2 regions of the Paenibacillus sabinae T27 genome follow, and region 2 is predicted to be linked to the other one. Evidence: riboswitches for the same ligand, from Rfam matches in the RefSeq annotation. Region 2 holds a riboswitch; the other holds the start of a gene.
The links. Region 2 has a riboswitch for cyclic di-AMP ahead of PSAB_RS26635 (NfeD family membrane protein). Riboswitches for the same ligand answer to the same signal wherever they lie in the genome.
Positions count from the first base shown of each region.

Region 1: linked by a shared signal. The riboswitch ahead of PSAB_RS00495 (C40 family peptidase) and the one ahead of PSAB_RS26635 (NfeD family membrane protein) in region 2 are both predicted to bind cyclic di-AMP.

Region 1 covers NZ_CP004078.1:100,189-105,059, reverse strand. The annotation lists gene PSAB_RS00505 (M1 family metallopeptidase) at 1-1,802, shown strand, start outside; gene PSAB_RS00500 (hypothetical protein) at 1,814-2,644, shown strand; cyclic di-AMP (ydaO/yuaA leader) riboswitch at 2,866-3,007, shown strand; gene PSAB_RS00495 (C40 family peptidase) at 3,028-3,495, shown strand; cyclic di-AMP (ydaO/yuaA leader) riboswitch at 3,837-3,979, shown strand; gene PSAB_RS00490 (C40 family peptidase) at 3,985-4,476, shown strand; gene PSAB_RS00485 (GNAT family N-acetyltransferase) at 4,740-4,871, shown strand, end outside.
Region 2 covers NZ_CP004078.1:2,735,577-2,740,447, reverse strand. The annotation lists gene PSAB_RS12635 (flotillin family protein) at 1-1,399, opposite strand, end outside; gene PSAB_RS26635 (NfeD family membrane protein) at 1,422-1,958, opposite strand; cyclic di-AMP (ydaO/yuaA leader) riboswitch at 2,127-2,312, opposite strand; gene PSAB_RS12625 (nuclear transport factor 2 family protein) at 3,224-3,691, opposite strand; gene PSAB_RS12620 (alpha/beta hydrolase) at 3,745-4,871, opposite strand, start outside.

The DNA.
Region 1 (4,871 bases), 2.6 Mb from region 2:
CCAGCTCCGCCCCGGCTCTCAGCCGGAGAGTGGCAGAGTACCACATCAGCGTGCAGCTCGATCCGGGCACAAGCACCCTGACCGCCGCCGAGACGGTAACGTGGACCCATCCCGGCAAGAACCCGGTGAGCGATCTGTACTTCCACCTGTACCCGAATGCCTTTGCATCAGACAGCACCACCTTCATGAAAGAATCCGGCGGCAAGCTGCGCAGCGACAGCATGCCCCAGGACGGATTTGGATCGATAACGCTGACCGATGTGCGAACGACCGACGGCGTCTCCCTGATGCACCGGATGCAGTACGTCCAGCCTGACGACGGCAACCCGGATGACAAGACGCTGATCAAGATCCATCTGCCGCAGCCGGTGAACGGCGGAGAAAGCGTTACGGTCAAGCTGCGGTATGAAGTGCGTTTGCCGAAAATATTTGCCCGCATGGGGGAATCCGGAGATTTTATCATGGCAGGGCAGTGGTTTCCGAAGCTGAGTGTCTATGAGCCCGCAGAGGCGCGTGGCAGGGGGGAAGAAGGCTGGAATTTGCACCAGTACCACGGCACCTCCGAATTTTACAGCGATTTCGGGATATACAGCGTGGCCATTTCCGTTCCCGCGAATTATACCGTGGGAGCAACCGGATTTCCCGTTAAGAGCCCCAGAATAGCAGGGGGACGAAAAATATACCAATTTTACGCCGATGACGTTCATGATTTCGCCTGGGCCGCTTCTCCCGATTTTGTCTATGCGGAAAAAGCCTACTCCTCAGCGAATGTGCCCGGCGTGCGGATCAAGCTGTATTTGGACCCTCTGCATAAAAATCTGGCCGAGCGCTATTTCCAGGCCGCCGAGGCCGCGCTCAACGCTTTCAGCAAATGGTACGGCCCCTATCCGTACACCACGCTGTCCATCGTCGTTCCTCCCAAGGCGGGAAACGGAGCGGGAGGCATGGAGTACCCCACCTTGATCACCGCCTTCGGTGCGGAGAGCGGCTCTGCCGATACTTCGCTGGAACGGACGGTGATTCATGAAATCGGGCACCAGTTCTTCTATGGAATGGTGGCCAGCAACGAGTTCGAGGAAGCCTGGCTGGACGAGAGCTTCACCTCCTACGCCGAGGACAGACTGATGCAGAAGGAATACGGAATCGCTCCCAACCTTCCTCTCCAGGCCAACCTCGTCACGAAGCCGATGCCGCTAACTCTAGATACCTGGAAATACGGCAATGCGAACGTCTACACCCAGAACGTCTATATCCGGGGCAAGCTGGTGCTCAAAGATATCGAACAGCAGGTCGGCGCCAAGGCAATGGATACGATTATGTCCTCTTATGCCCGAAAATATCGTTTCCATCATCCAGGCACCGCCGATTTCCAAAAAATCGTGGAGAAGGTGACTAAAAAATCGTGGCAGGATTACTTCGACCGTTACGTATATGGCGGCGGCGCACCCGATTTCACCGTGGAAGACATCACCGTCAGCAAAAGCAAAAAAGGCGGCTACGAGTCGCTGACGACCGTCGCCAATAAAGGCAGCCTGTATACCGGCGTGAGCATAAAATTCACCTTTGCTAACGGCAGCACGCTGCACAAGATCTGGGACGGCGAGGGAGGAAAAGCCTCGTTCCGGCTCTCCTCCGCGGCTCCCCTCGTTTCGGCCGAGGTGGACCCGGGTCACGAAGTCCTGCTGGAGAACAAGCATATCAACAACTTCAGAAAAGCGGCTCTCCCCGCCGCCGCCGTATCCCGCTGGACGCTAAGCCTGACAAACGCAATCGAAACTGTGCTCGGAATTTTCGTCTGGTGAGGTGAAATGAAATGAGATCTTATATAACCCGCGGCTGGGGCAGCGTCAAGGAACAGCTGTATATTCTGATTCTGCTGTTTATCTACCGGCTGCTCTGGGGCTATTTTCTGTACCGCTTCGTAAGGTCCGCCGTCGTTCCCGCGCTTCTGCGGTATCCTTCCGAGAATGCCGGCGGCAGCGCGATAGGCAGGCTGCTGTATTATATCGACGCCCAATTCAGCCTGTCTTCCGAGCCCGACGTACGACGCTGGCTGTGGACGCTGCTTGTTCTGGCGGGCGTGCGCCTGCTGGCGACGCCGTTCATACGAGCCGGACTCCTGCATGAGCTGCATCAGGAGAGCAGGGGCGAGCGCGGGCTGTTCTTTTTTCCCGGTATGAAAAAATACGGGCTGCCCGTCCTGCTCTTCAGCGCCGCTGAATGGGCCTTGTCCCTGCTTCCCCTATACTGGCTTCTCCCCGAGGGGCGCAGACTCATCCTGTCCTCCTACTGGGAGCCGGGGCTGCTCCTGAAGCTGCTGCCGTTTATTCTCGGATGGCTGCTCTACGCGTTTATCATTCGCCAGATTCTGCTGTATATGCAGTTCGGTTATACCACTGGTGCCGGACTATTCGCTTCTCTGCTGACCGCCCTGCAATGCTTTCTTCCTGCCGCGGCACTGCGGATTCTGTTCGGACTTGCGGGACTGTCGATCTTCCTTATATGCGCGGTGACGGGGCTCCTGTGTCCCGGACTGCCCGCTTTCCTCATCAGGCAGCTTGCGCCTCTCCCTTCCACTTTATTCGATTTGTGGGGGCTTGCGGCGCAGTATCATCTATGGCGCGGCAGAACGAAGGCTTCCTAAACTTAATATACCGAAGCAAGCAAAAAGAGTTCAAATTCCGTGACAGGAATCTGAACTCTTTTTTATTTTGATATTTTCCAACATTTCGTCCTCTGAAATAAATTTGCCAAACCCTGAATCCTCTGCTACAATGAGCCATGTGCCAAGGTAACAAGTTTGTAATTATTTAAAACTATTTTGTTATTTTGTCGTATGATGATAAATCAAGTCGATTGTTCTGGTGCATAACTAGGCCAAATTCCCGGGCACCGGGGAGCGGGGGAACCATTTTTTTGGGTGAATTGATCTTGTAACTAGAGAGGTCATAGGGAACCTTCAAACCGAATCCTTAAGCTAACCACGCAGGCATTGGAAGGAGAACATAAGCTTTGAAAGGTCAACATATCAAGAAAAAACTCGCAGCCGCAGCGCTGGGCCTTGTGATGGCTTTCACTCTAGGGTCGGGAAGCGCTTTCGCAGATTCGAAAATGGACACAGTTATAGCAAAAACATTGGGAACCTCATATAAAACCGGTGGAATGAGCACAGCCGGTTTCGATTGCTCCGGATTTACCAAATACGTATTCACCAAATTAGGACTTAACCTTCCTCGTACATCCAAAGCGCAATTCAAAGTAGGAACCTCCGTATCGCGCAGCAAGCTACGCTCTGGAGATCTGGTATTCTTCAATACGGTCGGCAGCGGCGTTTCCCATGTCGGCATTTATGTCGGCAACGGCAAATTCGCGAACTCCTCTTCTTCGCGCGGCGTAACCATCAGCTCGCTCAGCCAATCCTACTGGGCCAACCGCTATGTCGGCGCCAAACGTGTCATGAACACCAAAGCCTACCAGGCGGTGGCTTACGATTGATTCATCCTGCCCGGAATATGATCCAGATCATCCGTTCCGGGTTTTTCCCTTTTTTCTGTATATAGTTAAGCTACACTTCATTCGGCGGCTTGAAACAGATTTTGCAAAAATCGGCGCTGAAAATTTTTTTTAGCATAAAAACGCGGTTTTTATCCGGGTTATTTAAGCGAATTCATAAATGTAAGCGCTACAAAATCGAATTTTGCTATGTTAAAAGTGATTGCCATCCAATAAAAGGTTTGTTACAATAAGCGCAATGAGTTTATAGTAACATTTTTGTAATGAATATTAACGTTTTGACGATAAATTTGTCATGATTTACAGGACATAATCCGAACACTATATCGTATGTGCCGAGTTCCCTAACCATTAGGGAAGCGGGGGAACCATCTTTGGGTGAATTGACCTCCTATTCATTGAGGGGTCATAGGGGACCTTCTACCGAATCCTTAAGCTAACCTCGCAGGCATTTGGAAGGAGTTTAATCTTTTGAAGAAGAAGTTGGCAGCAGCATTCATCAGCTTTTCCATCGTTCTCACACTCGGAGCAGGCAGCGCCTTTGCAGATTCCAAAATGGATAAAGTGATTGACGGCGCCATTGGAACCAAGTATGTATCCGGCGGCACGAGCACAAGCGGGTTCGATTGCTCCGGATTTACCATGTATGTATTCAATAAGATTGGCATTGATCTGCCGCACCAGTCGGGCTCCCAATTCAGAATGGGAGATGCGGTATCCCGCAGCGAACTGAGAGCAGGCGATCTTGTATTCTTTAACACCACCGGTAAAGGTGTCTCCCATGTCGGCATTTACGTCGGCTCCGGTAAATTCGCCCATGCTTCGTCTTCGAAGGGCGTTACCATTACCTCCCTGAACGACAGCTATTATGTCAATCGTTTTGTTGGCGCCAAACGGGTTATGGCCTCCAGTGCCTATCAAACCGCAGCCGTTGATTCCGTAGATAATGATGATGTACAGTAAGATTGACCGTAGAACCCCTTTCGGGCTTTAGCCCCGGGAAGGGGTTTTTGTTTTTTATAAGAACCATTAAAGCTGTTACTTGTATAATACCCCCTCCTGGATTCGTCAAACACACCATTTCCCCTCGGCCATAACTTCCTGAAATCACCTGCGCTCCCATGCTCTCTTTCCGGACTGCAAAGTTTTTGCGTCGAAATCGCCTTTTTTTGTATATAATTTAATATATAGGTTTCCCTTACCGGGGAGAGGAGGTCGCTGAATCAATGATTAGCTCCAACGTCATCTTCCATGTCGGGCCCATGACATCTGCGCATGCCAGAGACATCTGCGGTTGGCATTACAAGGCGCCCTACAATATTTACGGCTGGCTGTCCTGGGATCAAATGGAGGCGCTC
Region 2 (4,871 bases):
GCAGCCCGCTGAGCGCCTCTGTCACGTTCATACCGGTAAGCGTCTGGGTCAATTCGGGAACCTGGGCCATGATTTTGGCGATATCGCCGGTAATTTTGTTCACACCGGATGAAACTCCATCCTGGGAAATCACTGTAATTTTATCGACATTGGCCAGCGGGGCAGCGACTTTCTCAGCCAGCTCTGGCAGAACTTTCAAGAATTCCACTGTAAGCGCAGCTTGCGTGAACTGTTTGTACGCTTCGGCTTTCTTCTCCAGTGCTCCCGCTTCCGCCGCTCCAGCCAGTTGAACAATTTCCGCGCTCACTTTCCCCTTCGCCAGCTCTGCTTCCGCCGTTGCTAGCCCGCGCTTGGTCGTCGTGGCTGCCTCTGCTTCAGCCTCAAGAATTTGCCGCTGCTTGGCTGCTTCCGCTCTCATAATCGTAGCCTGGTTCTCCGCTTGGGCAGGCTTGATCACCGTTGCCTCCAGCTCCTTCTGTCTCAGCTCAACTTCGATTTCCCGGACGGTCCGGTTGGCTTCCGCTTCCATCTGCGTGATCTTGACCTGTTCGGTAACCAGCGACTGCTTAATTTTGTTCTGCTGCAATTCGTACGCAAGATCCGCTTGCGCTTTCTTCACTTCCGTCTCCAGCTTAAAGTCCGCCTGCTTAATGTTCAGTTCCTTCTCGAACAAGGATTCCTTGGCGCGAGCGGCGGTTTCCGCTTCAATGGTTGCCTGATGCGCATTGGCTTTGGCAATGGAGGATTCTTTCTCCGCCTCGGCCTGCTTGATCAGAATGTCGCGTTCCGCTTCCGCCTTGGCAATGCTGGCATCGCGGCGGATGCGCTCAATCTCCGGAACCCCCATATTGTCGATATACCCTTTGTCGTCGGTAATTTTCTTAATGGTGAAGCTAACCACCTCAAGCCCCATCTTGTCGAGGTCTTCCGAGCAGGTCTCCCGCATCTTGCTGTTGATTTCGTCGGGTGTCTTTAGTATGGATTCCACCGACAACTGCCCGATTAAGCCGCGCAAATGGCCTTCCACCGAATGCAGGATAATCGTCTCGCGGTCTTCTTCCGGCCGGTCGATAAACTGCTCGCTGGCAGTCAGAATAGCGGTAGGATCACTTTTGATCTTAATCTGGGCCACCGCCTCCAAGTTGAGCTTGATGCCTTGCCGGGAGAACATCGCCTGCGCCGGAATGACATCAAAGCTCATCAGCATCATGGAGATGGTCTTATTGTTTTGGAAGCCGGGGATGACGAACGTCCCGCCGCCCTGCACCACTCTTTTTCCGCCGAGGCCGTACACAATCATCGCCTGATTGGGTGGAACCTTTTTATAAGAGTTCACGATAGTGTACAAAGCCAGCAGGATAACAACAACAATTGCCGCGATCAAATAAAGAATAACCATTCGGTTCGACACTCCCCGTTATTTATAATTGTTCGATTTCCCTCTCGAAGAGGGTTACTGACGCCATTCCTTTTTTCACCTTCAAAATAATCACCCTGTCGCCCTTGGCGAGCTGCTGGCCGGTTTCTGCCCGCACTCCAATGGAGCGCATCGTTCCGTGCAGTACATATTTCATCTCCCCAACCGCTCCATCCACTGCAGAAATACTGATGTACCCTAGTTGCCCTGTTGGATCATAATCCATTTCATTCATGCTGTTGTCATACCGAGTCATCACCCGGTCCAGCACCGCATACATCAGACAGCCCAGCAGCAAGGCAACCACGGTGCAGATCAGCACCACTGCAAGTATTTTCATTCCGCTGAACCGGGTTAGCACATAACCAGTTCCGCCCCAAACCGTGACAAACACCATCAGCGGGAGTATGGGTACAAAGCCCGGACCTCCAGCATCGCTGCCTCCTACATGCAGATGACCCGCCAGGCCATGCCCATGAAATCCGCCGCTGAGGAGAAGCAGTAACCCTACCCAGAAGCACACAATAAATACAGTAACGATAGCAATCCCCCCCTTTCAAGCAGTTCAGATAGTGCCTAAGCACTCTAACTTTCGTTGTTATAAGATTTTTCATTCCTCATACAGATCGCCTTCCCTTCCTAAATGCCCAGCAAAAAGACCACAGAAGCGGCAGGGCTCTCCGTGGTCGGTTAATTGATCATGGCGCTCATCCTCTCTCTACGAGGCTTACGGGGTTAGCTGACGGATTCGGGCAGCGAGATTGCCCTACCTTGCCAGAGCGGCTTTACAGCACGCAGCAAGGATTCACCCCAAGTGAGCGGCAGCATCAGATCGAAAGCCGCATTCACCATTGGTTCCCCCGTTCCCATTGTCGGAATTCAGCCATTTGAGAACAGTTACAATATATTCAGTTGTTGATTTGAATCTTACGCCTGTGGCAGTCTAATGTAAAACGTTCCAGATGGCAAAAGGAGCCAAAGAATGCCTCCTCTTCATGAATAAAAGCGGATTCTTTGGCTTCTCTCTTAAGCGGCCGATGATTTTCTCATTTTTGCTCCGTTTCTCGCAAGCTGTCCCATTCGGCCAAAGTCAACGCCGCAAACACCATAAAACCTTAGGATGCTTGCGGTGTTGGCAGCAGCCGAGACAATCCATGTTTATTCCGAAAATAGGTAAAATAAGTAATATAATCCCTTAACTCCCGGAGGCACCGGGCTGCTTCCAGGTCGGCCGCATAGGCTTCACGCCGCTTAAGCCTTCCAGATCAGGACTAACCGCACACCACATAATCGTTGCTGCTCCCTTGCTCTACCGTCTTTAGCTGAGCGCAGAGTCGAAAATCGTCCGTTTCTCCTTATCAAGAATCCCGCCGGTAATCGCAGTATCCCATCCTTCATTTGAGGTGAGTAAAGGGAAGTGTTTCCATAGAAGGAGTTCTTCACCGAATAAATGAAATTAAGAATATAAAAATTAACTTTCAGAAACAAAAATCCGAATATAAGATCATTGACATATCAGAAGTAATACGGTGGATGTATGCCGAAAGGAAAATTTTACATTCAAGGCTGTTATTCTCCGGAGCACCCGGCAGCCGGTTGGGTACATAGCCGCAACTCCGTCGGAACGACTCACCTCTGTATCTGCTCTGCGGCGCGAAGATTGGAACAGGCTGCTAATCCTGAATCTCCGCGCCGGCGCTTTCCTGCTTCCCGCAGGCCGACGTCTCTTCGTAAGAAAAATGTCTATCAGTGGGGATAGAATCATAATCGATCAACTCTAATCCCCACCTCCACCATTTCAACTCCTTACTGCTCGTTTAATACTTTCTGCAATGTTTCTGCATCCAAAAGCGCTACAAGCGCTACTACCGGATTCCAATAATCTTTGTAGTGTACGATTTTATTGTCTCTCGTTTCGATCACCGAGATATATTTCTGAAGATAAGGCTTGCCGGTGGTCAGGACTTGCGCTTCCTCAATTTCGAATTCGACTATCATGATATTGGGGTTCATCGCGAAGTGAAAGGTTGGTTCACTGAACCGTGTGATATCAAACCTTTGAGGGAAGTCTTTAACATACTCATAAATGGCAGCCTTGCCTTCAAGTTTTTGAGTAAAGCCTTTAGGAGCGTAAGGAAACTCGAACAGCGCATTGTCATCAAACAGCTCAATAAATTGATTCATGTCTTTTTCCAAAAAAGATTTGCAAAACTTATGGAAGATCTCCCGTGAAGCTTCCTGCACCTTTTCATAATCTGCCGGATTGAACGTCATATTTACCACTCCTTATCATTGAAATATTGAATCTGCAACCGGAATGCCCCGGCTTACGACTCTGGCGATTGTTTCCGCGCAAGGATCTCGGGAGGTTGGGCGCCAAGCCACCATGCCGGATTTGCCGATCCTTCGATGACACGTCCATCCGTATGCACATAATAGCGTTTATCGGGTCTTTGAGCGAAATCGCCATTCAGCGCCCGCTGCGTCCATTCCGAGCCGTAACGGAAGATCTCCGCTGCAACACCGCCAAGGGGATGGAATTCATTCTCATAGATCCGCAGCTCCTTGGGAGCCTTGATGAGCTCGTATAGCGCAATCGCATCTTCAACCGGGATAAGCTCATCAAATTCACCGTTGCCGATCAGTACCGGGCAAGTGATGTTCGGAACCAGATGCCAAATGCTGTAATTCGCCGCCATTTCCTTATCAAACTTCTCTTCATCGGTATATCCGGACATATACATCATATTGGCCTTGAAGCTCGGTTGAGCTTTGCTGAAAGACTTCTCCAGTTCACCGGGGCCTGCCATGAATGTGGCTAATGATTTCAGACGGTTGTCGTGGGCAGCTCCCCGTAATCCCCAGATCGCGCCCATACTGACTCCAAACAGACCTATCCGATTCTTGTCAACCTGTGGTAGCTCCTCAAGAAAGTCAATATACCGGCTGATGGCGCGCTGGTAGTTGGTTAAGGTGACTTTGAGTCCGGATGATCCGGATTCTCCCTGACCAGGCCCTTCAATCGACAGAGCAATCATGCCCCGGGACGTATAGTAGCGTTGGGCAATCTGGATATAATCCTCTTTGATCATGTCCATGCCCGGACCAAGAATGACAGCAGGAGCGTTCGATACGTTTCCTTCAGGGAGAAACAGCAGACCGAATATTTTTTTGCCTTCAAAATCCAGCTCAACCCTCTGGATCGTTTGATTGCTCAGGCGCGAAATCGCTGCGACGGACTCATTACAGCGCTCGCGAAATACGGCTTTTCTGGGATCATCGTTAAAAAATGAATATTGCGCTCTGCCCCACATCACCGCAGCACGCTGATACAAATCTTTGGCGGTTGCCGGGAAACCCTCGCTTTCATAGTGCTTTGCGCGTTCTTCTGCCTGGGCCGCAACGGTCGACCATGCTTTCGGGATCATGACGCCGCTTTTAACCAATTCAAATA